DNA from 2 places in the Marinobacter sp. UBA2688 genome. Region 2 is predicted to be linked to the other one. Evidence: predicted binding sites of a transcription regulator. Region 2 holds the regulator's gene; the other holds the start of a gene.

Region 1 (16,234 bases), on a different contig from region 2:
CGTGATGCCCAACTCCCGTTGCAGTCGCTTCAACTCCACCTGCATGGTCCGGCGCAACTTGTAGTCAAGCGCAGACAGAGGCTCATCCAGCAACAGGAGTTGCGGACGTTTGACCACGGCACGGGCAATGGCTACCCGTTGCTGCTGGCCACCCGAAAGCTGATGCGGCTTGCGGCGGGCAAAATCCTGCAACTGCACCATCGCAAGGACATCGTCCACGCGCTGACGAATTTCGGCCCTGGGCCGCTTCTCCATCTTCAGGCCATAGGCGACGTTTTCGTACACCGACATATGGGGAAACAACGCGTAGTTCTGGAACACGGTATTCAGAGGGCGATGCTCTGGGGCGGCATGGGTAATGTCATGGCCAGACAGGCTAACTACCCCGGTGTCTGGCTGCTCAAAACCCGCCATCAGGCGCAGCAGGGTGGTTTTGCCGCAACCCGACGGCCCCAGAAGGGTGATGAACTCGCCGTCCAGGATGTCCAGGTCCAGCGAGTTCAACACGGTTTTGTCATCGAACGCCTTGGAGACGTTCTTCAGGGAGAGAAGGCTCTCGTTCATTCACCCGAAACGCTGTTCAGGTAGGCCTTATCGGAAATGTTGGTCCACTGACGGACCTGCTTCAGATAATCCCGTTGGGAAGTGATGATTTCCCGCGCCAGTTCATCCTTCTCCGCCTCTTCGGCCAACAGCTTCTCTGTGGCATCACGAAGCGCTTCAATGACCTCTGGCGGGAAGGTTTTATGGGTGACGTCCGGATAGTCTTCCTTCATACGATCCCAGGCCACGCCACTTTCATGCATGCTCTGGATATACATGTCGTAGGCGGCGGTGCGCATAGCCACCCGCAGTACTTCCTGGAGTTCTTCGGGAAGCTTGTTCCAGGTTTTCTCGTTAATCAGGAACTGAACTTCAGCGCCTGGCTCCTGCCAGCCGGAGTAGTAATACTTTGCGATCTGATGGAAGCCCATCTGGAAATCCAGTGCCGGGCCTACCCACTCCAGAGCGTCTATCGTGCCTCGCTCCAGCGAACTGTAAAGTTCCCCAGGCGGAATGTTGGTCACCGCAACACCCACTTCTGACATAACTTCGCCGGCAAACCCGGGGGTGCGCATTTTCAAACCCTGGAGGTCCTCAACACTCTTGATTTCCTCGCGGAACCAACCACCCATCTGGTTGCCGGTATTGCCGCCGGGGAACGACAGCAAGCCATGGGGGCGGTATACTTTTTCCATCAACTCCATGCCGCCGCCGTAGTAAAACCAGGCGTATTGCTCAGGTGCGATCATCCCGAAGGGAACGGTGGTGAAATACATGGCATTGGGGATCGAGCCTTTGTAGTAATACGAGGCCGTATGCCCCATATCGTACTGGCCCGCCTTCACCATATCGAAAATACCGAATGGCGCCTTATGCTTGTTGGATGAGTCAATCCGGAACTGCAGGCGGCCGCCCGACATTTTCTCGGCCATCGAGGCCATGTGGCGCGTTGTTTCACCCAGAATTGGAGAGTTAGGCCCCCAGGTTTCTGCGAGGCGAAGCGTATAGGTTTCCTGGGCCGATAGCGACGCGCTTGCCAGCGCGAACACCAATGCCAGGACGGTCATAAAAGATTTGTGAATAGTCATAGCGAGGTCAGGTTCCGTTTTTTGTAGTGGTCGAATCAGATCGCCCACATCATAGCTTGCTGGCCGGCTAACGCCAATCATCGACCGGCCAGAAGCAACGGTTCTATACCTTGAACTGACCTACCAGCTCACGCAGACTCTCGCCCAGCCGCGCCAGCTCGTGGCTCGCCTCATTGGTCTGGTTTACGCCTGTATCGCTACGCTGCGCCGCGTCCACGATACGCACCACGTTCTGGTTGATTTCCTCGGCCACCTGGCTCTGCTGTTCCGCCGCTGTGGCAATCTGGGTCACCTGATCATGAATATGGCCCACAGACTTCTCAATGGTGCGCAGGGCGTCGGTGGCGTGGTTGATGCGCTCTACCGTTTCGCTGGAACGTTGGCGGGACGCATCCATCCGCTCCACCGCAGCGCGGGACTCAGTCACGAAGCCGTCAATCATACCGCGAATCTGATCAGCGGATTCCGCACTGCGTTTGGCCAGTTGGCGCACTTCATCGGCAACCACCGAAAAACCGCGGCCATGCTCGCCGGCCCGGGCCGCTTCAATCGCCGCATTGAGGGCCAACAGGTTGGTCTGGTCAGTGACGGCGTGGATGACATCCAGTACCTGGGTAATCTCGTCGGTTTTTTCAGCCAGGTTACTGATGCGGGTAGAACTGGATTCAATCTCCTCCGACAGCTGGTTTACAGAAGCCTGGGCGTTAGCAATGGTCTCGCCGCCATCCCGTGCAAGCCTGTCTGCGTCGGAGGCCGCGCTTTCCACCGAGTTGGCATTGCCGGAAATCTGCTGGATCGTGGCCGCCATTTCGTTAATGGCTGAAGCAATTTGATCCGTTTCGGAACCCTGCTCCTGCACCGAGGCCCGGGTTTCATTGGCAACGCGGCTGAGTTCTTCCGCTGCGGAAGCAACCTGGTCGGTAGTCGCGCCGACATCGCGGATGGTGTCCTGGATTTTCACTACGAAGGCATTGAAACGCCGCCCGAGCTCTGCAAGTTCGTCGCTACCTTCGTCCGGCAGGCGGTGACGGAGATCGCCCTCACCCTCGGCGATGTCCTTCATCATGGCAGTAACGGTGTTCAACGGTTTCGTCACCGTACGACCTACAAACACACCGATGAGCAATGCGATGACGACCACAATCACGGTTACCAGAACAATAAAACCGAGAGTTTCAGCGATCTCAGCTTCAATATCCGCGCGTGCGGCAGAAACTACTTCCGCGATATCGGTGACATACACACCGGTCCCGATCATCCAGCCCCAATCGGGAACAATCGTGGTAAATGACACCTTGGGCTCAACCTCGCCAGAGGCGGGGTTGGGCCAGTCATAACCAAAAAAGCCATCCTTACGTGCCGCTTCAAACAGTGATCGTATCAGCTTCTGAACATCTGGGTTGGTCGTAGGTCCTTCCCGGGAAGGATCCGGCGCGTAGGCCAGGTTTTCCAGATCTTTGGCATACGCAAAAATATAGTTGCCGCCCCCAAATTGGATAGAGCGCAGACGATCCCTTGCCGCTTCGCGGGCCTCGGCATCCGAAAGGTCCGGATCGTTCTTTGCGTCCAGCACCACGGAACGGGCGGTATCCACCAGATTCTTCAATTCTTCCTTGCGGGCACTGAGCAAACTTGCTTCCAAACGTTCAAGCTCGGCCTCACCACCGCTTTTGATCTGGGCGACCGTAATCCAGGCAAGGGTTGCCGCCGTTATTACCACCGGGACCAGAACGCCCAGCAGAAGACGGGAACGAATGCGTAACCGGCTCAGCAATGTCATTAAGGACTTCTCCGTATGAGATCAACTATTCAGGGCAATTATCCACAACCGGGCACCAGAGTGTGTTCCAGTTTGTAATACCGTGTGTTCGGATTCGGGGTATAAAGCTGCGACACTGCCACAACTCACTCATGCATTTGCATTTATTGTTGAGAGTATTAACGGCTGGTAGGCGATGGACTTGAACCCGCGTTAGACTAAAGGTCTAGGCACAAACGTCCGATTCATCAAATCTGGCCCAATAAAACCGGCGTCAAGGGCACGGATGAAACATCTCTATCTGATTCGCCATGCGAAATCCAGCTGGGCCGACGATGGTCTTCGTGATCACGAGCGCCCTCTCAACAACCGCGGGCTGAAACAACTGGAGCCAATGGGCAGGGCAATCGGTGCGGAGGGGGCGCTCGACGGAACGGTATACTGCAGCAATGCCGCCCGCGCCCGACAGACCCTGGAAGGTCTGATCCCGAGCAACCTCCAGCACACCGTTAATCTGGCGCCTGTTCTCTACACGTTTAACCATGAGGTCGTGCTGGACTGGTTGCGCGACCGGAGCGAAGACGGCATTACCCTGATTGGCCACAACCCGGCGCTGGAGGATCTGGCATGTCTGCTGTTAAAACACGCACCTGACGCTTTCCCCACTTGCAGTTGCATGCACATTGCGCTGCCAATAGAACACTGGCACGAGATCGGCAAAAACAAGGGCCGGCTTGAAAAGTTACTGACGCCAAACGACGTCAGCTATGAGCAGTTTCATCGCAAACGCACGAAAATCCATATCGATGAGCACCTGCCCCTGCCAGGGCATATCCCAGAATCGCTGTTACACCAGTATCAACGCATCAGGGATCTGGAACCCGGCGTCTTGCAGGGATACGACGACGAGTTTCTGCATCAGTACCGCATTGCCATCCGCCGTAGCCGGGCCATCGCTGAAGCGGTTGTCGACATCCGTGGTGACGGCGATTTACGCAAGGCCGTCGAGGTATTGAAGTGGCATGGCCAAGCCACCAGCCGGCTCAGAGACCTTCACGTATTACTGGGTGACCTGGCGCAATGGCCGCTGGAGGAAGATACCCAGTTGGCCCTGGTGAGCTCCGGCGCCCGCAGCCATTTTGCCAACCTGGCAGACGTTGAACACCAGGAACTGACCAAACGCCTGAACAGTAGGCAATACCGCAAAGACATGGATGGGTGGTACCAGCGACTCATCTCCCGCCACTTGACAAAGGTAACCCGGAAACTGGCCACCGAAGACATCCGCAAAGCCCTGGAAAAGCACATACACAAGCACAATGACGTGGCGCGGCAACTGAACGAACAGTCCCCGGACGATCACTTTCACGACCTGCGCAAACGACTGAAACGCATACGCTACCTGGCCGAATTGGACAAACCGGCGTTCCGCGACATGCTCAGGCAGTTAAAACATCGACAACAACGGTTCGGTGACTTCCAGGACCTGCACGTGCAGATAGACATGCTATCGGACTTTCGCGATAGCACTGCCACGGAGCCTGACATGCTGGCACCAGTGGCGGGCCTGAACACGCTGATCGCAAACCTTGCCGAGGAGAAAAACCGCTGGCGGGATGACATACTGACCCTTGGTGGCATTGGCTGACACCCCGCTATTTGGGGACGGGATTCATCCCACGCCCCATCCAGGCCGACCAGGAATAAAGCCCCAGCGCCACCCAGATCATCACGAAGCTCGCCAGCTTCTCCCCACTCATGGGTTCATCAAACACAAACAGCGCGATGAAGAACTGCAGCGTGGGGTTGATGTACATCAGAAAGCCCACGGTCGCCAAGCGTAGCCGGCGGGCAGCACCCGCAAAGAACAACAGGGGGATGGCGGTGACGATACCGCTGGACATCAGAAGCAGCGTGGTCGAGATATTGTCATTGAAGTGGGATTCCCCGACGGAACTCAGCAACCCGAGAGCCAGCAGACCAACGGGCAACAGAAGCAGCGTCTCCACAAACAGGCCCGAAAGGCCATCCAGCTCCACCTGCTTTCGGAGCAGGCCGTAGGTACCGAAACTGAACGCAAGCACCAGGGTGATCCAGGGAACCACGCCCAATAGAAAAAGCTGGTAAAGGATGGCGATGGTCGCCAATGCAACCGCCACAATTTGTAGTCGGGAAATGCTTTCCCGCAACACCAGCATGCCCAGCCCGACATTCACCAGCGGCGTGAGGAAATACCCCAGGCTCGCCTGGAGCACATGCCGGGTTTCCACGGCATAGATATAGACCCCCCAGTTCAGCGCAATGAACACCGCACACCCGAATACGAAGCCAAGCTTCCTGGGGCGAGCCAACGCAGCAGTGATGGGTTTCCAGCGCCCCAGGAAGCTCACCACAATGGCGAGAAAAACACAGGACCAGACGATCCGGTGAACCAGCACTTCGTAGGATGGCACACCCTCGAAAAGGGCGAAATAAATAGGGAAACAGCCCCACAAGGTATAGGCGGACAGGCCGAAACCCACGCCTTTTGCCGCTTCAGGCGTAGCGTGTTTCACAGGCAACAGGCCTTATATTTTCTGCCACTTCCGCAGGGGCAGGATTCGTTCCGGCCAGGCTTGAGGGTCCCTTCGCGGGTATCGCCTGACACGTAGTACCAACGCCCACCGTCGCGAACGAAGCGGGAGTTCTCTTCCAGATACCCCCAGCCACCGTCTGCCCGGTAAAGAGCGCGAAAGTGCACCCTGCCCTCGTGTTCACCTTCATCTGACGACAGTACCTGCAGCGACACCCACTTCGGCGACTCGGTAAGATCAAGGTCTTGGGGCCGGGTGCTGGTGTGCCATGTGGCTTTCAGATAGTCCGTCAGATTCAGTACAAACGCGCAGTAGCGAGATCGCATAAGGGCTTCCGGTGAGGATGCCGGTTTGCCCTGATGGCATGGCTCGCAACAAGTGCTGTACGGTTGGCGGCTGCCACAGGGGCAGTCGTCCGGGGTAATCTCTGGCGCCATCGGGTCGTCCTTATCGCCGGTTAGTGCTGTTCACGGACCCGGCAGACCCAGGACACGTAAATGATTCATTTTAACAGTTTTAGTTGCCCTGCGGCTGTGCTATCAACAATCATCAATTGACCTGATCGAGTAGCCCGATTGTGACTGACCTTTCCCTGCTGCAGATACTACTTGCCAACCTGGCTTTGCTGGCCGGCGCCTGTTTGCAGGGCGTGGCAGGTTACGGCATCGGTACGCTGGCGGCACCATTGCTGTTCCTGATCAGCCCCATGCTGATACCGGCGCCGCTGGTTCTGAACGCCGTGGTGCTGACGATTTTCATGCTGCTGCGGAACCGGGGCGCCTTGCAGGTCCGCGAAGTGCGCTTTGCCATTGGCGGGGGCGTTGGCGGCATGATCCTGGCCGGAATTACGCTGATGCTGATTTCACCCACGGGATTTGAGCTGGCGTTCGGCGTTCTGATCCTGATTGGCGTATTATTGAGCGCAGGTGGTTTGCGACCTGCCCTGAACGCTCGCAACAGTATCCTGGCCGGCGCTGCCTCGACCTACATGGGAACCATTACCGCCGTTGGCGGCCCACCGATTGCACTGATCTACCAGAATCAGAAGGGACCACTGGTGCGGGCCAATATGTCGGCCTTCTTTCTGGTGGCGAGTTTTTTCAGTATTGCCGCCCTGGTGGTTTCCGGCTACCTGGGGCAGCGAGAGCTACAGTTGTTTGCTGTCACCTTTCCGGGGGTTCTCATCGGCTTCTGGCTTTCCGGCAAGCTGGTCAACCGCATGCCTTTTGACGGACTGAGGCCGGTCATTCTCGGCATCGCAGCCGTTGCTGGTGTGGCGGCACTGGTTCGTGGGCTGATGTCGCTCTGACCTCTGAATTACTCAGCCCACAGTCTCGCCCGGAAACGACTCTGTTTCCACAATACCGCGACCCATATCGCATGAAGATTGATCAAAAACGCCAAAACCCATTCGAAGGCGTCGTCTACCTGGCTGTACACCTCTGGCACAACGGCCGTGAGGATAACCGATAGAATACCCACCGCCAGTATCAGCTCACATAGCCACAACAGTCGCCTGCCATTGGCATGCCATCGCGGATGCCCCTTCAGTGCCGAGCTGATCAGCAACTGCGCGATGAACGTCAGCGAAAAATACAGCACGACACCAATCCGGCGAATCAGGTTGAAACCATCCCCTTCGTGACCCAGGGCCAGCGTGTAGGCGGCAAGAGACATACATGCGACAAAGCCCAGCCAGGGGACCCAGGGCCGACCGCGACTGGTGGCACCCAGTTGCAGTAGCCAACGACCGTTGAGAGCCCAGAACAGAATGCCGAGCATCGCCGCCGGCAACATGGTGCCCTTGAAAATGAAATAGCTGGTACCGTATCGGCCAGTGCGGCTGATGCTCGTGCAGCTGTCCCAGTATGGAATACACCAGGAAATGTGCCCTTCCAGTACCGACACCGCGAAAGTCGCGTGAATGGTGATCAGCGGCGTCAACGTGGCGGCCATGGCCAGCCACCACAGGGGGATGCCGTTCTTCACCGAGGTCATAACACTATTCCCTCATTACAAAATGCTCTTATAATCGAGTGCTTGCACATTGTCATCTATACTAGATTAGCAACGTATTACTCATTCGCGATGACATTGCGCGCATCATTCAGTCGCTGCTTTACCTGATTCCGGTCCCACATGATAAGACGACACCCTCTGCTTCAGCTTCTTGCAGTCGCCCTACTGTTGCCCTTCAGTTTTACGACCAATGCCGTGGGCCAACCGCCTAACATCGCGTTCTACTATGGCCATGAAGCTCCGATAGGCAGCCTGATGGCTTACGACTGGGTGGTGTTGCAACAGGACCAGGCCAGCGACGCACGTGTCGACCTGCTGGCCGGGGCCGGCACCGCTCCCATTGCCTACGTCAGTGTCGGAGAGATGGCCCGCAGCCATCGACTGTTCGGAAGCCTGCAGAAAAGCTGGCTGGTCGGCAAGAACCCGGCCTGGTCAAGCGCTGTGCTGGACCTGCGCAACCCCGACGTTCGCACCTTTCTGCTGGACAACCTCATTGACCCGGCCTTCAAGCGCGGCTTCCAGGGGGTGTTTCTCGATACTCTGGACAGCTTTACGCTTGCTGCCAGTGGCGAAGCGCAGACGCAAGCCTTCGCAGAAGCTCAGACACAACTGATTTCGGACATCCGCGCCCGGCACCCGAACGGCAAGATTATCCTCAACCGCGGCTTCCACCTGCCAGACAGCGTTATCGGTCAGGTCGACGGGCTCGCCCTGGAGTCCTGGCGCAATGGCTACAACGCCAAGGAAAAACTTTACTACAAAGTTTCTGAAACAGACCGGCAGTGGCTGGACAAACAGCTACAGCGCTGGCGTGAGGCGCGGCCGGACATGCCCATGATTGCCATCGATTACGTAGCGGACGCCTCCCGGGCCGGGGAACTTGCAGGCCAGCTACGTCGCGACGGTTTTGTGCCCTGGGTGGCCAACCCGGCCCTGGATCGCCTCAGCCCGTCCCAACCCGCACAGGTGAAACGCCACGTCCTGGTGATTCATGACTTGCCAGAATTCAACATGGACCGAAGCGCCGCCCATCGTTTTGGTGGCATTGTGCTGGAGCGTTCCGGATTCATCCCACAGTATCACTCCGCGCTGGAACCTCTGCCAACGGAGCCCACCGAAGACCGGTACGCGGGCATCCTGGTGTGGTGGGAAACAGGGGATCGCCACAACGGCCTTTGTTCATGGCTTGCCCGGCAGCAGGACAAGGGCGTACCCGTGGTGCTGATGGGGCTGATCCCCGGCAACCCGGCGTGCAGCGGCGTGATGGCCGCCAGCAGCACCACTGTGCCCGCTGCGCCTCTGAGTCATGAGCCCGCACACCCATCGGTGGCCAACTACGAAGGTAGGCGGCTTCCTTCCCTGACCACACAGGCCCTGCCGAAAGTAGAAGAACACACGCCCTGGCTGACCATCACCGACGCGCAGGGCCAGCAATTTTCGGCCATCTACACCCATGATCGGGGCGGCGTGGCCTCAGCGCCCTTCCTGTTCGAAACCGGGCCCGACAACGAAGCCTACTGGCTGTTCAATCCCTTCGAGTTTATCCAGCAGGCCTTCGGTGCACCTGCCATGCCGGTGATTGATACCACCACTGAGAACGGCCGCCGCATACTCACGGCCCACATTGACGGCGATGGCTTCGTCTCGCGGGGGGAGTTTCCCGGCAGCCCGCTGAGCGCTCAGGTCATCCAGGATGAGATTCTGTCGCGGTACGAGGTACCCCACACCGTTTCGGTCATCGAAGCGGAAGTTTCACCCGAGGGCCTATACCCGGGCGCCAGTAAAGAGGCGGAACGCATCGCCAGGGCCATATTCAGATTAAATTCGGTGGAAGTTGCATCTCATACCTACAGTCATCCGTTCTTCTGGCAGTCGATAGAAGGTGGCCCCGCCCCGAGGCTTGAAAACACGCTGTATGGCTATTTCATGAACATCCCGGATTACCAGGCTTCCCTTGAACGCGAAATCGAAGGCTCGGTGGGATACATTAATCAACGCTTGGCCCCGGCGAACAAGCCCGTATCGGTGTTCCTCTGGACAGGCGACGCCCGGCCCGGCGCCAATGCCCTGAAACGGGTTCGGGAAGCCGGCCTGGTCAACGTCAATGGCGGCAACACCAAGCCATTGCCCTACGCTTCCGAGCTGGCAGAAACCTGGCCTGACGCTCGCCCAGTGGGCGATGAGCTACAGGTGTACGCACCGGTGATGAACGAAAACGTCTATACCAACGACTGGACCGGCCCTTACTATGGGTTTCGCAATGTGACGGACACTTTCCGAATCCTTGAGGACAAAGGCCGGCTGAAACCCATGGGCATTTACTACCACTTCTATTCGGGCACCAAACCCGAGGCCCTCGGAGCCTTACATGAGGTCTACAAATACGCCCTAGATCAACCCGTCACACCGCTCTATCTCAGCGACTACGCCAAGCGCGTGCAAACCCTCTATTACTCGGCGTTGCTCAGGGACGATAACGGTGGCTGGCACTGGCGCGGTATTGGCCAACCCCACACCGTCACCATTGAGCAGGACCGGTTTCCCGACCTGGAGAGAAGCACTGGCGTCGCCGGTTTCCACGATGCTGCCGGCCACCGCTACGTGCATCTGACCGGTGATTCGCCCCGCCTGCTCCTGACCGACTCCGCCCCGAAAGGCCCCTGGCTGGCCCACGCCAATGGGGTACTTACCCAATGGCAGCGCGAGCAGGTAGCCGGGAAATGGCGGATAACGCTGGGTTTGCAAAGCCATCGGAACGTGGAATTCACCCTTGCCGGAACCCGCCGATGTACAACCAGCGGCGGTTCGGCACGGATGTCACGGTCGGGTGAACAGGTGCGGATTGTTCTCAGCAGCCGGCAAACAGAATCCCTGATGCTGGAGTGCCAATAGCGTTATGCGTCGGAACAGGGAGTCCTTTTTCAGCTTGCCCGCGCTGGTCCTTATGGGAGCGCTTATCGCGCTGGCGTTGTATCTGCTGTTTCCGCGACAGGCAGTGTTCGAGAACCCGGAGTACCTTGAAACGCCAGACGCCCTTTCCATCGCCTATCTGGAAGTGCTACTGCGTTCGGATTCAGACAACGTTCCCTTACGCCTCAGCCTGGCCCGGGCCCTGAGCACAACCGGCCAACTGGAACGCGCAGACCAGGTACTGGCCCCCTTGATGGCACAACAGACGGTGCCGGAGGAGGCCTTTGAGTTTTACCTGGAACTGCAGGCTCAACGCCTGTTTGCAATCCCAGAAGGCCCCCGGAGGGAGGCCCGGAAAGACCAACTCTTTGCCGACGCCCAGGCGCTGGTCCGCCAATCCTATGAACCGGAACGCATTCTGGAGCTCTTAAGGCCAGCCTCCAGCTGGCTGAGCCAGCCCCGTTACCTGACATTGCTGCAAGGCGTCGAGGACCGGATGACCAGCCCCGGCCAGCGGCTTCAACTGGCCCGTGAAATCGCTCGGCTGGAGGAAGCACAGTCCCGGCCTGGCATGGCTGCAGCCACCTTGCGCCCTTATATTGATACCGTCCGCCCCGAGGCCCGCGATGAGTTCATCGACAACATCATTCGCCTGGAGCTTGCCGGTGGCAATCCGAAAGCGGCGCTGGCACTCTTCAAGCAAAAACTCCCGGATACCCGGATGTCGGAACCAGCACTGACCGAAGGTATCCAACTGGCAAGGCTGGCTGGTTCAGCTTCGGATGAAGCCACCTGGATTCGGCAACGGGCCGACCGCCATCCCGTCAACACCGCGTACCAGAGAGAATTACTCGCTTTCCAACTCGCTTCCGGAGACCCAAAAGCGGCGCTCAATACTATCCGGAGGCTGCAGAAGACGCCGGACAGGCTCACTCGCGAAGATCGGCAAACCATTGCTCAAGTGCTGGAGTGGAACGGCCTGCCGCAGGAAGCACTGCCTGTCTGGGTATCCCTCTATCAACAAACCGGTTCCGCGCAAGCCTTCCAACGATCAGTGGATCTGGCGCGCGGGCTTTTCCAGTGGGACACACTGCGAGTGCTGTTAGTCGAGAGGGCCAGGCAAAAACGCTTGCAGCCGGACGGCTATATCACCCTGGCCGAGGTATTGGTGGGTGCCGGACGCTTCGATGATGCAAGGGAATGGCTAACGGAAGGCCGATCACGGTTTCCCCGGTCCGACACGCTAAGGGAACGACTGCTGACACTACTCATTAACCTGCGTGACTTCCCCGCAGCCATTGAACTGCTGGAAAACGAGCCACGGTTATCCGACGCCGACCGCATACAACTGGCCTCTCTTTACTGGCGCACACGGCAACCTGAACGCGCCCTGGCACTGTTGGATTTCGAGCCTCAAGACCGGCAACTGGCCGAGACTGTTCAGATCATGCGAATGGACCTGGCTACAGCCTGGGTAGAACCGACATCCTGGAGCGGGATTATGAAAGTCTCCTGGCCAGAAGCGACAGCGAGCTTACGCCGAATTTGAAGGAGCGCCTGCTCAACCTGGCAGCCCTTTTCGAGGACTACCCAAGGGCCCTGTCGTTGAGCGAACGTCTTTTCCTCGAAACCGGGGAACCCCGGTTCTTGGCCGCTATCGCTGAATACCAGTTGGCTCTCGGGCAATGGCAGGAACTGGAGCAAACCCTCGAACGCTGGCAAACGGAAATCCCCACTGCCCGCAACAACCCGCGCTACTGGTCACTTCGGGCATTGATTCACCAACGCAACAACGAGGTCCTGGCAGCAAACGATGCCTACCGCGCCGCGTGGGAGCTGGCACCCGACGACGAGAACCTGATGATCAGTTGGGCCTGGCTGCAGCTTGCCAATGCGGAACGGTTCGCCGACACCCTTCCGGCCCTGCTGGCCCGAATCGGTGATACACCTTCTCCCGCCGCCTATCCGGTCCTGGGCTACGGTTACAGTGCCCTGGGCCAGCCAAGACGGGCTCTGAACTGGTTTCGTCAGGGTATGGATACCCGCAGTGATGACATTGAGTGGCTTCTGGCCACGGCAAGACTGATGGATCAGACCGGTGCACCCGGCACCGCAACCGATCTTCGCCAAAAGGCCGCGAAAAGATTACAGGAAGACCCATCCACCCGCTCCAGCCGCTTTGCGGTGTACAGTGGGGAAGGGTTACTCAAACTGGCCTGGCAAACCTTGGCGACCTTTCCCCGCAGCGGCGAAGGCGACGACCCTGACCAGAGGGGATTACGCGAAACCCTGGCGTACTTCGCGTCCAACCAGGGTGACACGCTGGTCGCGGAGGCCCTGCTACCGGCACCGGACGGCCGAAACGCAGCGGTGCGCCAACGCATCGGACAAACCCTACGGTCTGCGCCGGAAAACCGCGAACAACAGACAGGCCGCTATGTTCGGCAGCTTGATCGACTCAACAGTCCGATGACGGCGGAACAACAGAGAGTGACGATGCAGGACACGGTCAATCTGCACCAGACGTTCAACCGTGCCATTCAAGTGGGCAGCCGCTGGCAGAACCTGGGTAACTTTACCGTTCAGCGCAGCGGGATAACCGGGCAGTTCAGCGAAGACGAGTTTCGCTGGAAATTGTCTGCCAGCACTCTCAAGGCGAGCGATTCCGGGCGCCTGATAAGCACCCCCGGGCGCAGCAGCGAGACTTCTTTCGAGGTGGACAGGCGCTCAGGCAATAGCGCCTGGTCGCTATCGGTCAGCCAGTTGCCACGCTACCAGCAGGATGACCTGGCCATCAGCGCTGCCTTCGACCAGCAATGGTCTGACCGCACCGCCTTCGGCGCCGGCTACCATTTCCAGGAACGCACACCGGACAGCGCCGAAGCCTGGTGGCTGACCCGCCGCGACCGCGCCTACGCCAGCGCCAGCTACACCCCTTTCTCCCGGCTTAACCTGAATGCCCAACTTGAGCAACTGACGGTCAACAGCCTGGAGAACGATCAACTGGCGGATGGCTACGGGCTGGACCTGAATGCCACCTACACCATTTTTCGCAATGACCCGGCCTGGATTATCAGCGCCGGTTATCGCAACCAGCAGCTATCATTGGCCGAAACCCTGCCCTCATCCACCCTTGCGGCACTGGATCAGCCACTGAACACCGACAGCCTGCTGACCGAGGAGTACGAACGCATCGGTGTGGGCACGCGTTGGTTCCATGGCTCACCCCACGCACTGCATCGCTCGACACCCTCACCCCGCGCATTTCTCGGTTTGGACGCCGGTTATGTATTATCCACGTCAACGGCGGAAGTCGGTGTGGAAGTGGGCCTTGGTTGGCGGGTGCTGGGGGATGATGAACTGGCCCTGTCCGGACGCTGGTCGTCGGAAGGGCTGGACGGCAACGGCCGAACCGAATTCAATCTTACATACACGATTTACCCTGGTCGCTGAAGGAGACCGTTATGAAAACACTACGCCATAGCCTCTGGCTCACCCTGTTATTGCTGGCTGGCTGTTCGGTTATCCAGAGCCAGGAGGGCTCGCCGATTCCGGAGGATGGACAGTTTGCGGTGCTGCCGCTGATTAACCTGTCACAGACACCCCAGGCCGGAGACCAGTCCGCCAGTGTGCTATCCGCGATCCTGCGAGCCAAGGGCAGCGAAAACGTGACCCTTTACCTGCCGGACGACCGCAACCCCCTGCTGTACGAAAGCAGTGAACGACAGCAGACCGCCCTTACCACGGCCCGCAACGACGGCGCTGACTACCTGTTTACGGGCACCGTGGAAGAATGGCGTTACAAAAGTGGGTTGGATGGCGAGCCAGCCGTGGGCATTACCCTGGAAATACGCAACGCAGACGACAATCGCGTCGTCTGGTCCGGCACCTCGGCCCGCACGGGATGGGGTCGTGAAAGCCTGAGCGTGGCGGCCCATAAGGTTCTGGACGAGCTGACCAACGCCATGCCACTGATCGAAAGCCAATAATACCGCCTGAGCAACAGGGTTCACTATGGACGAAGCAGAGCAGATAACGGGCGAGAAGGTACGGGTACCCATCGCACTGAAGTGGCTGGAAACCCTGCTGATTACCGCGTTTTTCCTGGCCTTTAGCGTTTGGCACCGGCCGGATGATCCGTTCTATCTGACAGGAAACTTTCCCTGGCCAGTGCTGGGACCGCTACTGGTAGGCCTGAGGTACGGCTTTTTCATGGCGCTGATTTCAGCCCTGATCATCATCGCCGCCCTGGGTTTTCACTTGCGGTTTGAGATCACCGGCGGCGCCCGTGATTTTCCCTACGTGTGGACCACCGGGGTACTCGGCATCAGCCTGTTGGCGGGTGAGTTTCGGGACTACTGGGGCCGCCAGCAGCAAAAACTGGAAGCGAGCAACGAGTACCGTGGCTCCCGTCTGGAAGAGTTCACTCGCAACTACTATCTGCTCAAGGTGTCCCATGACCGACTGGAACAACAACTGGCCGGCAGTTCCAGTAGCTTGAGAGAGGCGCTTCGACGCCTGTATGCACAGATTGGCGAAGCCGGTCAGACAGGGCTGAATCAGGAGGCGGCCTCATTGATGCTCCAGCTACTGGTGCGTTACGGACAACTGCAGATAGCCGGCATCTATGCCATCAATAATGGCGTACCCGAGCCGGAACCACTGGCAACGGTCGGTCGCTTCCGCAAGGTGGACCTGAAAGATCCCCTCTTGCTGCACGCAATGGCGGAACGGAAACTGGTGTCGGTGCAGACTGAATTCCGCCAGCGTATGGGCGACCTCGACACCGACCTGCTGGCAGCCATCCCGCTGATTGACTCCGAAGATCGCTTTATCGGCCTGTGTGTTATCGAGGCCATGCCCTTTTTCAGCTTCGAGGCTCGCTCGTTGCGACTGCTGGCGATCCTGGCCGGGCACATGGCAGACATCGTCCACGAACAGTCGGAAGTACAGGCCGGTGGCTCACCGGAATGGCGTTACTTTCGGCGCCATCTGGCCCGTGCGGGCCGCGACGCGGAATTTTTCAACCTACCCGCAGCGATGGTGGGCTTGCCACTGACCAACAACCGCAATGGCCAGTTGATTGCCGACCATATTCAAAAAGTCCGCCGGGGCCTCGATGTGATTGCCGAGCATCGGGCCGGCAATCAGCGCTACATCGTTGTTCTGATGCCACTCACCGATGAACTGGGCCTGGCAGGCTATTTACAACGACTGGACGACGGGCTGAGGGAGCAGCTGGGGTTGCAGGCCGGTGATCTGGTGACACCGCAAACCCTGCAAGTCCGTAATCGAGCCCAGGCCGATGAGTGGGTGCAGGCCTTCCTGTTCGACAACCAGGG
Region 2 (16,234 bases):
CGACCTCGAAGGGCGTCATCAGGTGATACAGCCAGCGCCCCTGATCCGTCGCAAGCACGTCGTCGGAAAGGCCGTACCGGTGCCATACGGCACCGGTATAGAGGGCGGTAAAGCTGATGCCGGAGCTGTCAGCCATTTTCATGGGTCGGCCGTCAGTGGGTGTCTTTCTCATGAATCCTTGCGCCCCATGCTTCGCCTTTGCCTGGCAGGATCAGGTTGAGGGCTATGGCAACCACCGCGCAAAGGGCGATGCCCTCCAGGTTACCAATCGCCATGCCACCAATCCCGAAGACCAGAGTGACGGCAACGATGACCAGGTTGCGTGCCTGCGACAGGTCGACCTGGTGACGAATCAGGGTATTCAGACCGACAACGGCAATAGAGCCGAACAGCAGGCACAGGATGCCGCCCATCACCGGCGCCGGGATGGTTTGCAGTGCTGCGCCGAACTTGCCGATGAACGCCAGCACGATGGCAATGCACGCCGCCCAGATCATGACTTTGGGATTAAAGTTCTTGGTCAGCACCACCGCGCCCGTAACCTCTGAATAGGTGGTGTTGGGTGGGCCACCAAGGGCTGAGGCAGCACTGGTGGCAAGGCCATCGCCCAGCAGGGTGCGGTGCAGGCCGGGCTTCTCCAGATAGTTTTTGCGGGTAACGGTACCGATGGCGAGGATGTCGCCAATGTGTTCAATGGCCGGTGCGATGGCCACGGGAATCATGAACAGGATGGCTGCCCAGCTGAACTCCGGCGCCACAAAGTTGGGGATGGCGAACCAGGGCGCGTTGGTGATGGGTGACAGGTCCACGATGCCGGCAAAGGCCGACAGAATGTACCCGACAATAATGCCGAACATTATCGGGATCAGGCGGAAGATGCCGCTGGACCAGACCGCCATAATCACGGTCACGGCCAGGGAGATCATCGCAATCCAGATAGCGGTGTCGTAGGGCACCAGTTGTTGCGCGCCATCGCCGGTGCGGCCGGACGCCATGTGGACAGCCACCGGCGCCAGGCCAAGGCCGATGACCATGATCACCGGACCGATGACCACCGGGGGCAGCAGGCGGGTGATGAAACCGGTACCGCGCAGACGTACCGCGCCACTTAAAATGATATAGAGGATGCCCGCAGCCATCAGGCCACCGAGTGTCTCCTCAAGGCCGAAGCGCCCCTTGGCGGCAATGATCGGGGCGATAAAGGCGAAGGATGAAGCCAGGAAAATGGGAATCTGGCCGCCGGTGACGATGTGGAAAATCAGCGTGCCAATACCGGCGGTGAACAACGCAACGTTGGGGTCGAGGCCGGTAATCAGAGGCATCAGTACCAGTGCGCCAAAAGCCACCAGCAGCATCTGTGAGCCGGCAATGGCCTGTTTCCAGACCGGGTCGGTGCTATGGTCCTGCATGATTAAACGTCCTTCTGCTTGGTGCCGAAGATTTTGTCGCCGGCGTCGCCAAGCCCCGGAAGGATGTAGCCTTTTTCATTCAGCCTGTCATCGATTGATGCGGTGTAGATCGACACATCTGGATGTTTCTCCAGCACCTTTTCCACGCCTTCCGGCGCTGCAACCAGAACCAGGGCGCGGATCTCGTTGCTACCGGCTTTCTTCAGCAGGTCGATGGTAGAGATCATGGAACCGCCGGTGGCCAGCATGGGGTCGATGATCATCGCCATGCGCTCATCCAGTTCGCCTACCAGCTTTTCAAGATAGGTGCTGGCTTCCAGGGTTTCCTCGTTGCGTACCTGGCCCACGACGCTTACCCGGGCACCAGGAATCAGGGTGAGCACGCCGTCCAGCATACCCAGGCCGGCCCGCAGGATTGGCACGATGGTGATTTTCTTGCCCTGGATCTGTTCAATTTCCACCGGGCCCGCCCAGCCTTCAATGGTTTTCTTCTGCAGCGAGAAGTCTTTGGTGGCCTCGTACGTCAACAGGGCACCGACTTCCTGAGCCAGCTCCCGGAAATTCTTGGTGCTGATGTCTGAGCGGCGCATCAGGCCGAGTTTATGGCGGATAAGGGGGTGCTTGACCTCGTGAATTGGCATGGGCTCACCTTTGCGTCTGGGTCGATGATGTGGTTGTGGGCGCAGTAAAGACGCCAGCAAATGGCGCAAGGATACCGTATCTTGCCGAGTCCGTCAGGCGCGGTGACAAGAAAAGCCGTAAGGGGTGGTACGGATCTTGCGAATACCCCGTCAAACGATGCGTCTGCGTCAAAAAAACGACCCGCACACCCCTGCGGTTAACCGCCAATCGGAGAGTTTCCCGGCATGGACCGAGCGCTAGTCCTCAATAATGTCAAATCCCTGACGCGGGGTAATATCGGCATTCCCGTGATGTTGATGGGATTGCTGGGCATGATGATTCTCCCCATGCCGGCGTTCATGCTGGACGTTTTCTTCACCTTCAACATCACCTTGTCGATCGTGATCCTGCTGGTGTGTGTCTACGCCTTGCGGCCGATGGAGTTTGCCTCCTTTCCGACAGTGTTGTTGGTGGCAACACTGTTGAGGCTGGCGCTCAACGTTGCCTCCACGCGGATTGTTCTGCTCAACGGCCATGAGGGCGGTGATGCGGCCGGTAAGGTGATCGAATCGTTCGGCGCGGTCCTCATCGGCGGTAACTACGCGGTTGGCCTGGTGGTCTTCGCCATTCTCATGATCATCAACTTCCTGGTGGTCACCAAAGGTGCCGGCCGGGTGTCTGAAGTCAGCGCGCGTTTCACCCTGGATGCCATGCCGGGTAAGCAGATGGCTATCGATGCCGACCTTAATGCCGGTCTTATCAACCAGGAAGAAGCCAAGCATCGCCGGGCTGAAATCGCCCAGGAGGCCGATTTCTACGGCTCCATGGACGGCGCCAGTAAATTCGTCAAGGGCGACGCCATTGCCGGCCTGTTGATCCTGGCCATCAACCTGATCGGTGGCATTGCCATCGGTATGCTTCAGCACAGTCTCGATTTTGGTACCGCTACACAGAACTACGCACTACTGACCATTGGTGACGGCCTGGTGGCACAGATTCCGTCACTGTTGCTGTCGACGTCTGCAGCGATCATGGTTACCCGGGTAACGTCCAGCCAGGACATGGGCGGGCAGATACTGCAACAAATGTTCAACGCTCCCAAGGCGCTGGGTATCGCTGCCGTTATCCTCATCATCCTTGGCCTGATTCCTGGCATGCCGCACGTGGCATTCCTTGGTCTGGGCGCGATTGCCGGTGGTATTGCCTGGTACATATGGCAACAGGAGCGCCAGACCGTTGAGGAAGATGGTGTGTTCCCGGTCCGGGGCGGTGGTGCCCGTCCGGCAGGCCCGGGGCGCGACCTGCCGCCCGGTGGTGAGGGCGGTGAACACAGTGCCCAGCTGCCGCCGCCGGGGGAAACCCGGGAACTCGGTTGGGACGATGTGGCCACCGTGGATGTCGTGGGCCTGGAGGTGGGCTATCGCCTGATTCCCCTGGTGGATAAGTCCCAGGGTGGTCAGCTTCTCAGCCGCATCAAGGGCGTTCGCAAAAAGCTCTCACAGGATCTGGGCTTCCTGATGCCTTCGGTCCATATTCGCGACAACCTCGACCTGATGCCCAATGTTTATCGCATCACCCTGATGGGGGTGACCATTGCCGAGGCAGAAATCCATCCGGACCGTGAACTGGCGATAGACCCAGGTCAGGTGTTCGGCAAGATCGAGGGGATAGAGGGCAAAGACCCCGCCTTTGGCCTGGACGCCAGTTGGATCGAACCGGACAAGAAAGACCAGGCACAGACCCTCGGTTATACCGTCGTGGACGCCAGTACCGTAGTGGCAACACACCTCAACCAGATCCTCCAGAAACACGCCCACGAACTGCTTGGCCATGAGGAAGTCCAGAAGTGGCTGGAACAGCTCGAGAAAGTATCTCCAAAGCTGGCGGAAGAACTGGTACCCACCACCATTTCCATCAGCCTGCTGCTGAAGGTGCTGCAGAACCTGCTGAAAGAGGAAGTGCCGATCCGTGACATGCGCTCTATTGCCGAAGCGATCGTGAACGTTCATCCGAAGAGCCAGGACCCGAAGCTGCTGACCACGGTTGCCCGCCAGTCACTGCGCCGGATGATTGTCCAGAGTATCTGTGGCAACGACACAGAGATCCCGGTGATCACTCTGGATCCAGACTTGGAACAGTTATTGCTGAAGTCCATGCAGCAGAGTCAACAATCCGGCGGTCAGGAAGACATCGGGCTGGTGCTGGAGCCAAATATGGTTGAGAAGCTTCAGCGGTCGCTCCAGGACAGCGTTCAGCGCCAGGAGATGTTGGGCAAGCCGGCGATTCTATTGGTTTCAGGGCCCTTGCGCCCGGTACTGGCGAAATTTGCCAGCTACGGAGTAGAGCGTCTGCATGTACTGTCGTACCAGGAAATTCCGGATAACAAACAGATCACTATTGTCGCATCCGTCGGTCAGTAAAGACCGCGGCTGGAAAGGCGGAAGGCGCTGGAAAGCGCTGACCGGGGAGGAAGCATCATTATGAAAGTTAAGCGGTTTTTTGCCCAAAGCATGGCAGAGGCACTGCGTCAGGTGCGGGATCAGATGGGTCCCGATGCCGTAATCCTTTCCAATCGTCGTGTGGATGGTGGCGTCGAAATTGTGACAGCGCTCGATTATGACGAAAACATGGCGCGCCAACGCCTCGGTGACGCTGCGCGGGAAGCCACCAATGGCTCACGGCTAGCCGAAATGCAGGCGGAACAGCATCGCCGCCTGGAGGACGAACTCGGCCGCTCTCGCGATCGTATTCGGGAAGTGCGGGAAAAGCGCGCGACCTATGGTAATGCGGTTGCGGGTGGGGGCTTCGGCCACGCTGGCTTGTCGAAAGAATCGCTGGCCGACGATGACATGGTGGTTGAAGAGCCTACCGCTGCCAGCGCTGCCTATTCCGGAGAGCTGGCGCAAATGCGTGCGGAGATCAGTTCCCTCCGTGACCTGGTCAGTGCCCGGAATGGCGGTGAACCCGAACAAACAGCGGTTAACGCAGTACAGCAGAGGCTGTCTGAGAGGTTGCAGGAGTTTGGTCTCGGGCTGGAGCTCGCCAACTCTCTGTCCCGGCGCCACCGCGCAGGCCGGCTTGAGGATGGCTGGAAGCAGTCTCTGAAAATGCTGGCCGCCGGTGTGAAGACCGCACGTACTGAATGGGCGGATGAGGGCGGTGTCTACGCCCTGGTGGGCCCAACCGGGTCCGGCAAGACGACGACCATCGGCAAGCTGGCCGCGCACTATGTGCTGCGCCACGGCGCCGACTCTCTGGCGCTGGTCACCACCGATCGCTATCGGGTCGCGGCCCATGAGCAACTATTTGTGTTCGGGCGCATACTGAACGTTCCGGTTCGGGTTGTGGACGAAACCCATTCCCTGGACGACATACTGGACGAACTGTCGGACCGGCACCTGGTGTTGATTGATACCGCTGGCCTGACCAGCACCGACAAGGGCTACGAGGAGCAGCTTATGGAGCTGGCTCGCAGTCACCATCGGATTCGAACCCATCTGGTGGTTTCGGCAACCAGTCAGCCGCGCATCATGAAATCCGTTTGGCATTGCTATAAGATGGCAAATCTTACGGGTTGTGTGATGACCAAAATCGATGAAGCACTGACCCTGGGTGAATCGCTGGGATTCGTCATGGAAACGGGATTGCCGGTGGCGTATTACACCGACGGGCAGAAAATCCCGGAAGACCTGCACCACGCTGAGTCCATTCCGCTGGTGCGGTTGGCCGTGGAGAGGCTGAAGAAACTCCAGCAGCAACAGGCAGTCGCTGTTTAAAAACAACACAGCCTGCGGTTAAACGCGGCAAGAGATCAGAGTCAGTATGAGCAAACCACATCCGGTACAGGTGATTGCCGTTTCCGGCGGGAAAGGGGGCGTTGGCAAGAGCAACGTATCAGTGAACCTTGGCATCGCCCTAGCACAAATGGGACGGCGGGTGGTGCTGCTCGATGCCGACCTGGGCCTTGCCAACATTGACGTTCTGCTTGGCATTACCGCCAATCGTAATATCCAGGACGTCATCGCCGGGGAATGTGACCTTCGGGATGTGTTGGTCAACGGCCCCGGTGGCATCAAAATCGTGCCCGCGTCCTCAGGTACCCAACGCATGACCCAGCTTTCCAATCTGGAGCACGCTGGCCTGATCAACGCGTTCAGCGAACTGGGTGACCAGATCGATGTGCTGATCGTTGATACCGCTGCGGGTATTTCCGAATCGGTGGTCAGTTTCCTCCGAGCCTCACAGGAACTATTACTGGTTGTCTGTGATGAACCTACCTCTATCACCGATGCCTACGCCCTTATAAAGCTTATGAACCGGGATTACGGCACCAACCGCTTCCGTATACTGGCCAATCAGGTCAGGAATGAGCAGGAAGGTCGCCATCTGTTTGAAAAACTGACCCGGGTTACCGAGCGCTTTCTTGATGTGGCACTACAATATGTGGGTATGGTGCCGTATGACGAGGCCGTAAAAAAAGCGGTACAGCGCCAGCGTGCCGTGCTGGATGCCTATCCGCGGGCAAAAGCATCGTTGGCGATCAAGAGCCTCGCGGAGAAAGTGGATAGCTGGCCGCTGCCATCATCGCCCCGGGGACATCTGGAATTCTTTGTGGAGCGGCTCGTCGAAGTCTGATTTTGATCCTGTCACTGAATAGCCGGATACATGACATTGGCGAAAGAACTTGGAACCTACAACCGGACGGGTACACGAGGACCTTCCCAGCTCGTTGAGGAGCAGGCCCCGCTGGTCAAAAAAATAGCGCTTCACCTCATGGCGCGGCTGCCGGCATCTGTCCAACTGGATGACCTTATGCAGGCAGGCATGATTGGCTTGTTGGAAGCTGCACAGCGATACAGTTCCGACAAGGGGGCTACCTTTGAGACATACGCCGGGATCCGGATTCGCGGAGCCATGGTAGATGAAATTCGCAAAGGTGACTGGGTACCTCGATCCGTCCACAGGAACTCCCGCCGCATTGCCAAAGCCATCAAGGCTGTCGAGGACCGCCTGGGTCGGGAAGCTCAAGACTCGGAAGTAGCCGAGGAGCTGGGGCTGGACCTCGACGAATACTATTCCTCCCTGAGCGATGCTAACAGTGGCCGACTTTTTAGCCTGGATGAGCTCAATGAATCCGGCGAGCTGCCGATAGAAGAAACAGAGGACAGTGATAACCCGTTGGATGGCTTGGCGTCTGACAACTTCCGGAAGAGCCTGGCAGCTGCGATTGGTGACCTGCCCGAGCGAGAAAAGCTGGTGCTCAGCCTTTACTATCAGGAAGAATTGAACCTGAAGGAAATTGGTGCTGTGTTGGGTGTCAGTGAAAGCCGGGTCAGCCAGATTCACAGCCAGGCCGCGCTCCGTCTGCGGGGGCGTCTTACTGGTTGGCAGAGCTGAACAGGCCGCCAGTCCCATTGAACGGCGTTACCAGGCATTCTTTACTGTAGCCTTTTGGTAACCGGTGCTTTACAACCGGCTCAAAGGCCACACAATAAGCGGTTAAACTACCGGCCTGCTAGACTGTGAGCCGGAAGCCAAAAACGAATTCCGGGCGTTTTTAACTGGAGGTCCCATTGGACAAGAACATGAAAATCCTGATTGTGGATGACTTCTCCACAATGCGACGGATCATTAAGAACCTGCTTCGCGATCTCGGTTTTACCAACACTGACGAAGCAGACGACGGCAATACAGCACTGCCTATGCTCAGGAGCGGCAAATACGATTTTCTGGTAACCGACTGGAATATGCCAGGGATGTCCGGACTCGATCTGCTCAAGGAAGTCCGTGCCGATGACAGCCTGAAAACCCTGCCTGTGCTCATGGTGACCGCCGAGGCGAAGCGCGACCAGATTGTCGCTGCTGCGCAGGCCGGTGTGAACGGCTACGTGGTCAAGCCCTTCACGGCAGCCGTACTCAAGGAGAAGATTGAGAAGATCTTCGAACGCATCCAGTAATTCAGAGGTCGGACGGCTCCCATGAGCAATAGAAAAAAAGACCCACAGGGGCTCGACCCGGAGGTCACGGAGAAACTCCGCAGCCAGGCGGCCGAGTTGGTTGAACAGGTTAACGCCGGGGATTATGGCCGCGCGATGACGCTGATCAATGAATTGAGCGAGGTGAGGGACCAGAGCCTGTATCGGGAAGTCGGCCGCTTGACCCGCAGCCTCCACGAGGCGATCCGCAATTTCCAGATCGATCCCCGTAACGCCGAACAGTCAGAAGCTCTGTCGAAGATGACCGATGCGTCGGATCGCCTTGAGTACGTGGTTCAGATGACCGGTAAAGCGGCCAATCGGACCATGGATCTGGTTGAGGAGGCTATGCCCAAGGCCAGCGCCCTCCGCGACGAGGCCGCCGAGCTGAGAGACCAGTGGCAGAAACTGCGTCGCCGCGAGATGGCGCCGGCTGAATTTCGTGAGCTCTATGCCCGTATCGACACGTTTTTCGTGACCCTGAATACCGATGCCGGGGCGATGTACGACAACTTGTCGGAAATTCTTCTGGCCCAGGATTTCCAGGACCTCACTGGGCAGGTGATCCAAAAGGTCACCACTCTGGTTAAAGAGGTGGAAGAGCATCTGTTGAGCCTGGTAGTGATGGCGAGTCATGTGGACCAGATGACCGGCACCGTGCATGAACTGGAAGAGCGGGAAAAGATATCGGCGGAACAGGGTGTTGGTCCACAGATCAAGGCCGAAGAACGCGAAGACGTAGTATCGGGACAGGACGATGTTGATGATCTTCTGTCCAGTCTCGGTTTCTGAGTAAGAGAGGGTAACGCATGGCGCTTGATGCCGATGAAGAGATCCTGCAGGACTTCCTTGTTGAGGCAGGCGAGATACTCGAAAAGCTGTCGGAGCAACTGGTCGACCTGGAACAAAACCCGGACGACAGCGATCTGCTCAACGCCATCTTCCGAGGCTTTCACACCGTAAAAGGCGGCGCTGGGTTTCTGCAACTCGATGCCCTGGTGAACTGCTGTCATTCCGCGGAGAACGTCTTCGATATCCTGCGCAACCACAAGCGCAAGGTAGACTCGGAACTGATGGACGTGGTGCTGGAAGCCCTGGATCACGTCAATGCCATGTTTGAACAGGTTCGCCACCACGAGGAACCGACGCCAGCTCCCGAGGAACTGATTGCCGCTCTGGACGCATTGGCGCAGCCGGCAGGGGAGTCGTCGCCAGCAAACGCAGCGGTCGCTCGCGAAGAACAGAACGAGAGCAACGAAGCCAGTTCTGGAGACGATGGCGGTGATATTACCGACGACGAATTCGAGCGGTTGCTGGATGCCCTGGAAGAGGAAAAGACCAGCAGCGCTCCGGTTTCCAGTGACGACGGCAATGAATCTTCAGGCGGTGACGGAGGGAGCGGAGACGACATCTCCGATGATGAATTCGAGGCCCTGCTGGACCAATTGCATGGCAAGGGCCAGTTCTCAGGCCCGCCTGAAACCGGCAAGGCAGCCCCTGACAGCCAGGATGCCTCGGGCGACAAGGTTACCAGTGATGAGGCCAGTGATAGCAAGGGTGGCGACGACCTGATTTCGGACGACGAGTTCGAAAAGTTGCTGGATGACCTGCACGGCAAGGGTGGTAGCCCTACGGCAGAAACTGCCAAGCCGGCCCCTGGGCCTGCTGCAAAGCAGCCGTCGGCCACGTCTCCCAGTGCCAAGGCTGACAAGCCCGCGCAACCGACTGGTAAGCCCGAAAAAGCGCCTGCGGATAATGGCAAGGCAGGCGTAACGCCCGCGATGCCGGCACGGGATGCGAATGCACCAGTGGCTGAAACTTCGGTGCGGGTGGATACCAAGCGCCTGGACGACATCATGAATATGGTGGGTGAACTGGTGTTGGTGCGTAACCGGTTGCAGCGTCTGGGCGCCCAGAGTGAAGACGAGCATATGCACAAAGCCGTCTCCAACCTGGACGTGGTGACCACCGATCTTCAGTCAGCGGTGATGGCAACGCGGATGCAGCCCATCAAGAAAGTATTTGGCCGCTTCCCGCGGGTGGTTCGCGACCTGGCACGCAGCCTGAAGAAAGAAATCAACCTTGAGATGCACGGCGAAGAGACCGACCTGGACAAGAACCTGGTCGAGGCGCTGTCCGATCCTCTGGTCCATCTTGTTCGCAACTCGGTTGATCACGGTATAGAGGCACCCGATGTTCGTGAAAAGGCGGGCAAGCCTCGTCAGGGTCGTGTGACGCTGTCGGCTGAGCAGGAAGGCGACCACATCCTGTTGTCCATCGAAGACGACGGTGCTGGTATGGATCCGGATGTACTGCGCCGAAAAGCGGTCGAAAAGGGCATCTACGAACAGGATGCCGCTGACCGACTGACCAACACCGAGTGCTACAACCTGATTTTCTCCGCCGGGTTCTCCACCAAGGATCAGATATCGGATGTGTCCGGTCGTGGCGTTGGCATGGACGTGGTGAAAACCAAGATCAGTCAGCTCAACGGGCAGCTGAGCGTCGAGTCGGAGCTGGGCAAAGGGTCTCGCATCGTCATCAAGGTGCCGCTGACCCTGGCCATCATGCCTACCCTGATGATCATGCTTGGCGACCAATCCTTCGCGCTGCCACTGGTGAACGTGGTCGAGATTTTCCATCTGGACCTCAGCAAGAAGAACATTGTGGATGGCCGTGAATGCATCGTGGTTCGAGACAAAGTCTTCCCGTTGTTCCACATCAAGCGATGGCTGGTCAAAGGCGCCGCTGGGCAGCCGGAACCAGAAAACGCCCACGTGGTTATCGTGGCGATGGGAACGCGGCGCGTCGGTTTTGTGGTGGATCAGCTGATCGGGCAGGAAGAGGTGGTGATCAAGCCCCTGGGCCGGGCCCTTCAGGGAACGCCGGGTATGGCGGGTGCGACCATCACTGGCGACGGTCGTATTGCACTCATTATTGATGTTCCGAGCCTGCTGCAAAACTACGGCAAATAACGTTGCGGCGGGCCCAGGTTTAGGAGAAATGGATGACGGTTTCTGTCCTGGTCGTTGATGATTCAGGTTTTTTCCGCAAGCGACTGACGGAAATCCTGACCGCTTCCGGTCAGATCAAGGTGGTTGGCGTGGCCACCAATGGGCGCGAAGGTGTCGAGCTGGCTGAAAAGCTGAGGCCTGACGTCATCACCATGGACTACGAGATGCCCGTCATGGACGGTATCAGCGCCGTCCGTGAGATCATGAAGCGACAGCCGGCGCCGGTATTGATGTTCTCCTCCCTCACCTACGAGGGTGCCCGGGTGACCCTGGATGCCCTTGAGGCAGGTGCCGTTGATTTCCTGCCCAAGAATTTTGAGGAAATTGCCCGGGATTCCAGTCAGCTTCAAAAAATACTCATTGAGCGTGTACTGGATGTCGCTGGCAGTCGCCCTGGTGCAAAACCGTCGGCGCCGCCTCCCACCGCTCCGCCGCCTTCGCCCCGTAGCCCTGCACCGGCAAGGCGCAGCGTGCCCGAGCGGCCGGCGGTATCGGACAGGTCCTCTCGCCCCAGCGCCCCAGAGCCTGAAGCACCGGCCCGTCGTTCGATTCGCCGCGGGCCTGCGAAACACTACAGTGTGGTTGCCATCGGCACGTCCACCGGCGGCCCGGTGGCCTTGCAACGTGTACTAATGGCGTTACCGGCCGGGTTTCCCGCGCCTGTGGTACTCGTTCAGCATATGCCGGCCAGTTTTACCCCGGCGTTTGCCGAGCGCCTGAACAAGCTGTGCCAGATTCAGGTACGCCAGGCTGAAGACGGCGAAATGCTGAAGCCGGGCGTTGCGTTGCTGGCCCCCGGGGGCAAGCAGATGATGATTGAAAACCGGGGTGGCCAGGGCAGGGTCAGGATTCTTCCCGGAGATGACCGGCTTAACTACAAGCCCTGTGTGGATGTGACGTTCGGCTCCCTGGCCAGGAGTTTTCCCGGCAAGACCCTGGGCCTGATCCTGACGGGTATGGGCTCGGATGGAAAGGAAGGCTGTCGCCTGATGAAGCAGTCAGGCTCCGATATCTGGTCCCAGGACGAAAAAACCTCGGTGATCTACGGTATGCCCATGGCCGTGGCCAAGGCCGGGTTGTCTGACGAAATCCTCGCGCTCGATGACATTGGTCCCCGCCTGGCGGATGGGGTGAGCTGATGGATATTCTCAGCCTGCTGGGCGTCATTCTTGCCTTTGTGGCGATTCTCGGTGGAAACCTGCTGGAAGGTGGCGCCATCAGCTCGCTGTTCAATGGCCCGGCCGCGCTGATCGTGATTGGTGGTACGCTTGCAGCCACTATTCTCCAGACCTCCTGGCCGCTGTTAAAGCGGGCCTTTTCCCAGGTGCGCTGGGTGTTCTTTCCCCCCTACATCAGTCTGGAAGATGGTATCGGCAAAGTCATCGACTGGAGCGTCAAGGCCCGTAAGCAGGGTTTGCTGGGGCTGGAAGGGTTGGCTGAGAAGGAATCTGAGCGCTTTGCCCGTAAAGGGCTGCAACTGCTGGTGGACGGCGCTGAGACAGAAACCATCCGTAGCATTATGGAGGTGGACCTGGAGTCCCGTGAACAGCGGGATCTGGAGTCCGCCCGGGTGTTTGAGGCCATGGGTGGCTATTCGCCGACCATTGGCATCATTGGCGCGGTGATGGGGCTTATTCAGGTGATGACCAACCTCGAAGACCCCCAGTCACTTGGCAGCGGTATCGCCACTGCGTTCGTGGCCACCATCTACGGTGTTGCTCTGGCGAACCTGCTGTTCTTCCCGGTTGCCAACAAGTTGCGAGGGATTCTGCGGGAACGCACCCGTTATGAAGACATGATGATCGACGGCATCATCGCCATTGCCGATGGCGAGAACCCTAAATCCATCGAGCTGCGCCTGCGGGGCTTCCTGTAGTGCCGGTGTAGTGCCGGCACCTGGCAAAGGGGTAAGTTGATGAGACGACGCAGGCGGCAGGATGACGATCTTCACAACAAGGAACGCTGGCTGATTTCCTACGCCGACTTCATCACCTTGTTGTTCGCGTTCTTTGTCGTAATGTATTCCGTGTCGTCGGTGAACGAGGGCAAGTACAAGGTGCTCTCTGAAACTCTGACTGGCGTCTTCAATGCCCCCCAGCGCTCCTTTCAGCCTATCGAAGTGGGTGATCAGCCCCGACGTTCGACGCCGCAGGCGGCCGAGGATGTGATTAACCCGCCGGTGACCGAAGCTCCGCAAAACCCCTCCATGAGTGCAGAAGGGCGCACCGAAGCGCTGCGTGCCATGGCGGACCAGTTGGCTTTGGAGTTTGACGAACTGATCAATCAGGGTGTGGTTACACTGGAAACCAGCGACGAGTGGTTGGAGCTCAGTCTTCGCAACAGCCTGCTTTTCGGCAGTGGTGATGCCGAGCCCCATTACGATGCCTTCGACGTGGTGGAGAGAATCGCTGCTGTACTCCGCAACCGGGATAACGCCATCCGGGTTGAGGGCTTCACGGATAACCGCCCGATAAACACCAGTGCCTTCCCCTCCAACTGGGAGCTGTCCGCTGCGCGATCAGCGGCAGTTGTGCGCATGTTGTCGATGGAGGGTGTTGAGGCCGAACGGCTGGCCGCTGTCGGTTACGGTGAGCACCAACCGGTGGCCCGCAACGATACCGAGGAAGGCCGCCGTCGCAATCGACGCGTGGTCCTGCTGATCTCCCGCGACGCCAGTATCCGTGGCGCGATGCGATGACACCTTTCTGATCATCACGTTGCGGAGTCATGGCGGAAGGTGCCTATAGGCGAGTTGGCACAATATCTGTATTAACGTCTGTACATCTTTAGATCCCGGCAAGCGCTTGCCGGATTGTTTTCAAGTTGAGCGGATCGTGGCCGATAACTCGGTATGCGTGCGACGTTTCCGGAACGGGCATTTCTGGAGAATCAGTGTGGTGACGAGGTTGGCAATGAATTTGGTGACGGATATGGAGTGCACAGCGTGCGCATCTGGGCAGTAGCCAATCAAAAAGGCGGTGTGGGCAAAACCACATCGGTTGTCGCCCTGGGTGGCCTCTTGGCCGAGAGCGGCAAGCGCGTTCTGGTGGTCGACCTGGACCCTCACGGATCATTGACCAGCTGGTTCGGGTACGACCCGGATACCATTGCCCACAGTGTGTTCGATCTGTTCCAGCACCAGGGTAAAGTACCGGATGGTTTGCCGGCCCAGTTGATTACCGAAACCAGCTGTCCGGGGCTATCCCTGTTGCCGGCCAGCACAGCGCTGGCAACTCTCGAACGGAGAATGGTCGGTGTTGAAGGCATGGGACTGATTGTATCCCGGGCCCTGACCCAGTTGTGGGACGATTTCGACTACGTCCTGCTGGACAACACCCCATCGCTCGGCGTGCTGATGGTGAACGCGCTTGCCGCCGCACAACACCTGATCATTCCGGTTCAGACCGAGTTTCTTGCCATCAAAGGCCTTGAGCGAATGCTGCACACGCTCACCATGATCATGCGCTCCCAGAAGAACCAGCTTTCCTACACCATTGTACCGACGCTGTTTGACCGGCGAACGCAGGCATCGGTAAAAAGTCTTAACCAGTTGAGAAAGACCCACAGCGATACGCTATGGCGCTTCGCCATTCCAGTGGACACCAAGTTCCGCGATGCCAGCCAGGCCGGGATTACCCCATCATCCATGGATGCTGAAACCCATGGTGTTCGGGGATATGCCCGCCTGCTGAGTGATCTACAGGAAATAACACGCTCGGTGGCGGAGCGTCGGCATGGCTGACAAAAAAATGACACAGGTGGCGGACCCTGGCTCCGCCATTGCCAGCTATCTGGACGAACTGCTGCATACGGCGACAGATAGCGCTCTGCGTGAGGAACCGGAACCGCCAAAACCGGTGGCTCGTGAACGCACTCGCATCGCGCTGAAGCCTGCGCCCATTGTGGCCCGTCCGGTCGCGGAGGCGAAGTCTGAGTTGCAAAAGCCGGTAACACCGGCCCCGGTGGCGGAAAAAGCACCGGAGGTGGAGTCGCCCCCGGTTGAGCACAAACAGGCCGCCGATATTCCGTCGCCTCCTGAGGTGGAGCCCCCGGGGCGGCCGGAATGGTCAGACAAACCGTTCGAATGCCTGATCTTCACGGTGGCAGGGCTGCAGCTGGCGGTGCCGTTGATACTGCTCGGCGCCATTCATCGAATAGAAGAGCCGGTGAAGCCGATCCCCGGCAGCCCCCGCTGGTATATGGGCATGCGCCCGGACCGGGAACGTAATCTCAGAGTGGTGGATACGGCGGAATGGATTATGGCGGGCCGGGCACCGGAGGACGCACGGGACAACTATCGCTTCGTGATCCGGCTGGACAGCAGTGAGTGGGGTTTGGCCTGTGACGATGTCGCGCAGTCGTTTACCCTGAAACCGGATGAAGTACGCTGGCGGACGGCCCGCAGCAAGCGACCTTGGCTGGCGGGCACGGTCATCGACCACATGTGCGCACTGATTGATGTTAAAACCATGGCGGACTTGCTGGTCCGGGCTGAGCGGGAACACCACCTCGACCTGAGTTAGCAATTTCCGGTTACCGAATGAAACCGTGCTCTGCTGGCACGGTTTGTGCCCTGAACTATAGTATTGGGCACTGATGATGAATTTTTGACGATCAGGCTGCCCGCCGGGCAGCCGAACAGGAGATACAAGGCTATGGCATCCCCGAGCGGACAGCAAAATCAGGCCCAGGATGATCAGGTACTGCAGTACGTGACCTTCAGGCTGGATGACGAAACCTATGGCATTGACGTCATGCAGATTCAGGAAGTGTTGCGATACACCGAGATTGCGCCGGTTCCAGGTGCCCCGGATTACGTTCTGGGCATCATCAACCTGCGGGGCAATGTGGTCACCGTTATCGACACCCGCCGTCGCTTTGGCCTGGCGGATGCGGAAGTCACTGACGCGACACGCATTGTGGTCATGGAGTCGTCCAACCAGGTGATGGGTATCCTGGTGGATTCGGTTGCCGAGGTGGTGTACCTGAAAGCCAGTGAAATTGAGACCGCGCCCAATGTGGGGAACGAGGAAAGCGCCAAGTTCATCCAGGGGGTGTGTAACAAGAACGGCGAACTGATCATATTGGTCGAGTTCGACAAGATGTTGTCAGACCACGAATGGGCTGAAATCTCCTCACTGTAATGCCGGCTTTGGCCGGACAGCAGGCTGGATGGACGCCCCGTGGTTTCAACTAACCGAGGACGTCCATCATG

What was found. The regulator FliA, encoded in region 2, starts transcription of late flagellar genes. The targets are predictions, from matches to a motif close to CTAAAGTTTNNNNNNNNNNNGCCGNTAA.
Region 1: the regulator FliA is predicted to act here: its motif matches at 3,570-3,597, upstream of B3M52_RS17045 (methyl-accepting chemotaxis protein).

Annotation. Positions count from the first base shown of each region.
Region 1 is NZ_DELU01000026.1:349,168-365,401, forward strand. Features, by position in the region: gene potA (spermidine/putrescine ABC transporter ATP-binding protein PotA) at 1-564, opposite strand, end outside; gene B3M52_RS17040 (TRAP transporter substrate-binding protein) at 561-1,631, opposite strand; gene B3M52_RS17045 (methyl-accepting chemotaxis protein) at 1,735-3,411, opposite strand; gene B3M52_RS17050 (CHAD domain-containing protein) at 3,677-5,038, shown strand; gene rarD (EamA family transporter RarD) at 5,046-5,945, opposite strand; gene B3M52_RS17060 (YchJ family protein) at 5,942-6,400, opposite strand; gene B3M52_RS17065 (sulfite exporter TauE/SafE family protein) at 6,541-7,272, shown strand; gene B3M52_RS17070 (hypothetical protein) at 7,281-7,961, opposite strand; gene B3M52_RS17075 (endo alpha-1,4 polygalactosaminidase) at 8,178-10,874, shown strand; gene B3M52_RS17080 (tetratricopeptide repeat protein) at 10,879-12,441, shown strand; gene B3M52_RS17085 (tetratricopeptide repeat protein) at 12,438-14,345, shown strand; gene B3M52_RS17090 (hypothetical protein) at 14,357-14,881, shown strand; gene B3M52_RS17095 (PelD GGDEF domain-containing protein) at 14,907-16,234, shown strand, end outside.
Region 2 is NZ_DELU01000021.1:45,099-61,332, forward strand. Features, by position in the region: gene B3M52_RS09655 (class I SAM-dependent methyltransferase) at 1-172, opposite strand, end outside; gene B3M52_RS09660 (uracil-xanthine permease family protein) at 153-1,409, opposite strand; gene upp (uracil phosphoribosyltransferase) at 1,412-2,050, opposite strand; gene flhA (flagellar biosynthesis protein FlhA) at 2,276-4,450, shown strand; gene flhF (flagellar biosynthesis protein FlhF) at 4,511-5,806, shown strand; gene B3M52_RS09680 (MinD/ParA family protein) at 5,853-6,665, shown strand; gene B3M52_RS09685 (RNA polymerase sigma factor FliA) at 6,696-7,427, shown strand; gene cheY (chemotaxis response regulator CheY) at 7,604-7,987, shown strand; gene B3M52_RS09695 (protein phosphatase CheZ) at 8,009-8,797, shown strand; gene B3M52_RS09700 (chemotaxis protein CheA) at 8,815-10,980, shown strand; gene B3M52_RS09705 (protein-glutamate methylesterase/protein-glutamine glutaminase) at 11,013-12,158, shown strand; gene B3M52_RS09710 (flagellar motor protein) at 12,158-12,895, shown strand; gene motD (flagellar motor protein MotD) at 12,935-13,717, shown strand; gene B3M52_RS09720 (ParA family protein) at 13,964-14,761, shown strand; gene B3M52_RS09725 (chemotaxis protein CheW) at 14,754-15,542, shown strand; gene B3M52_RS09730 (chemotaxis protein CheW) at 15,675-16,163, shown strand; gene B3M52_RS09735 (DUF2802 domain-containing protein) at 16,232-16,234, shown strand, end outside.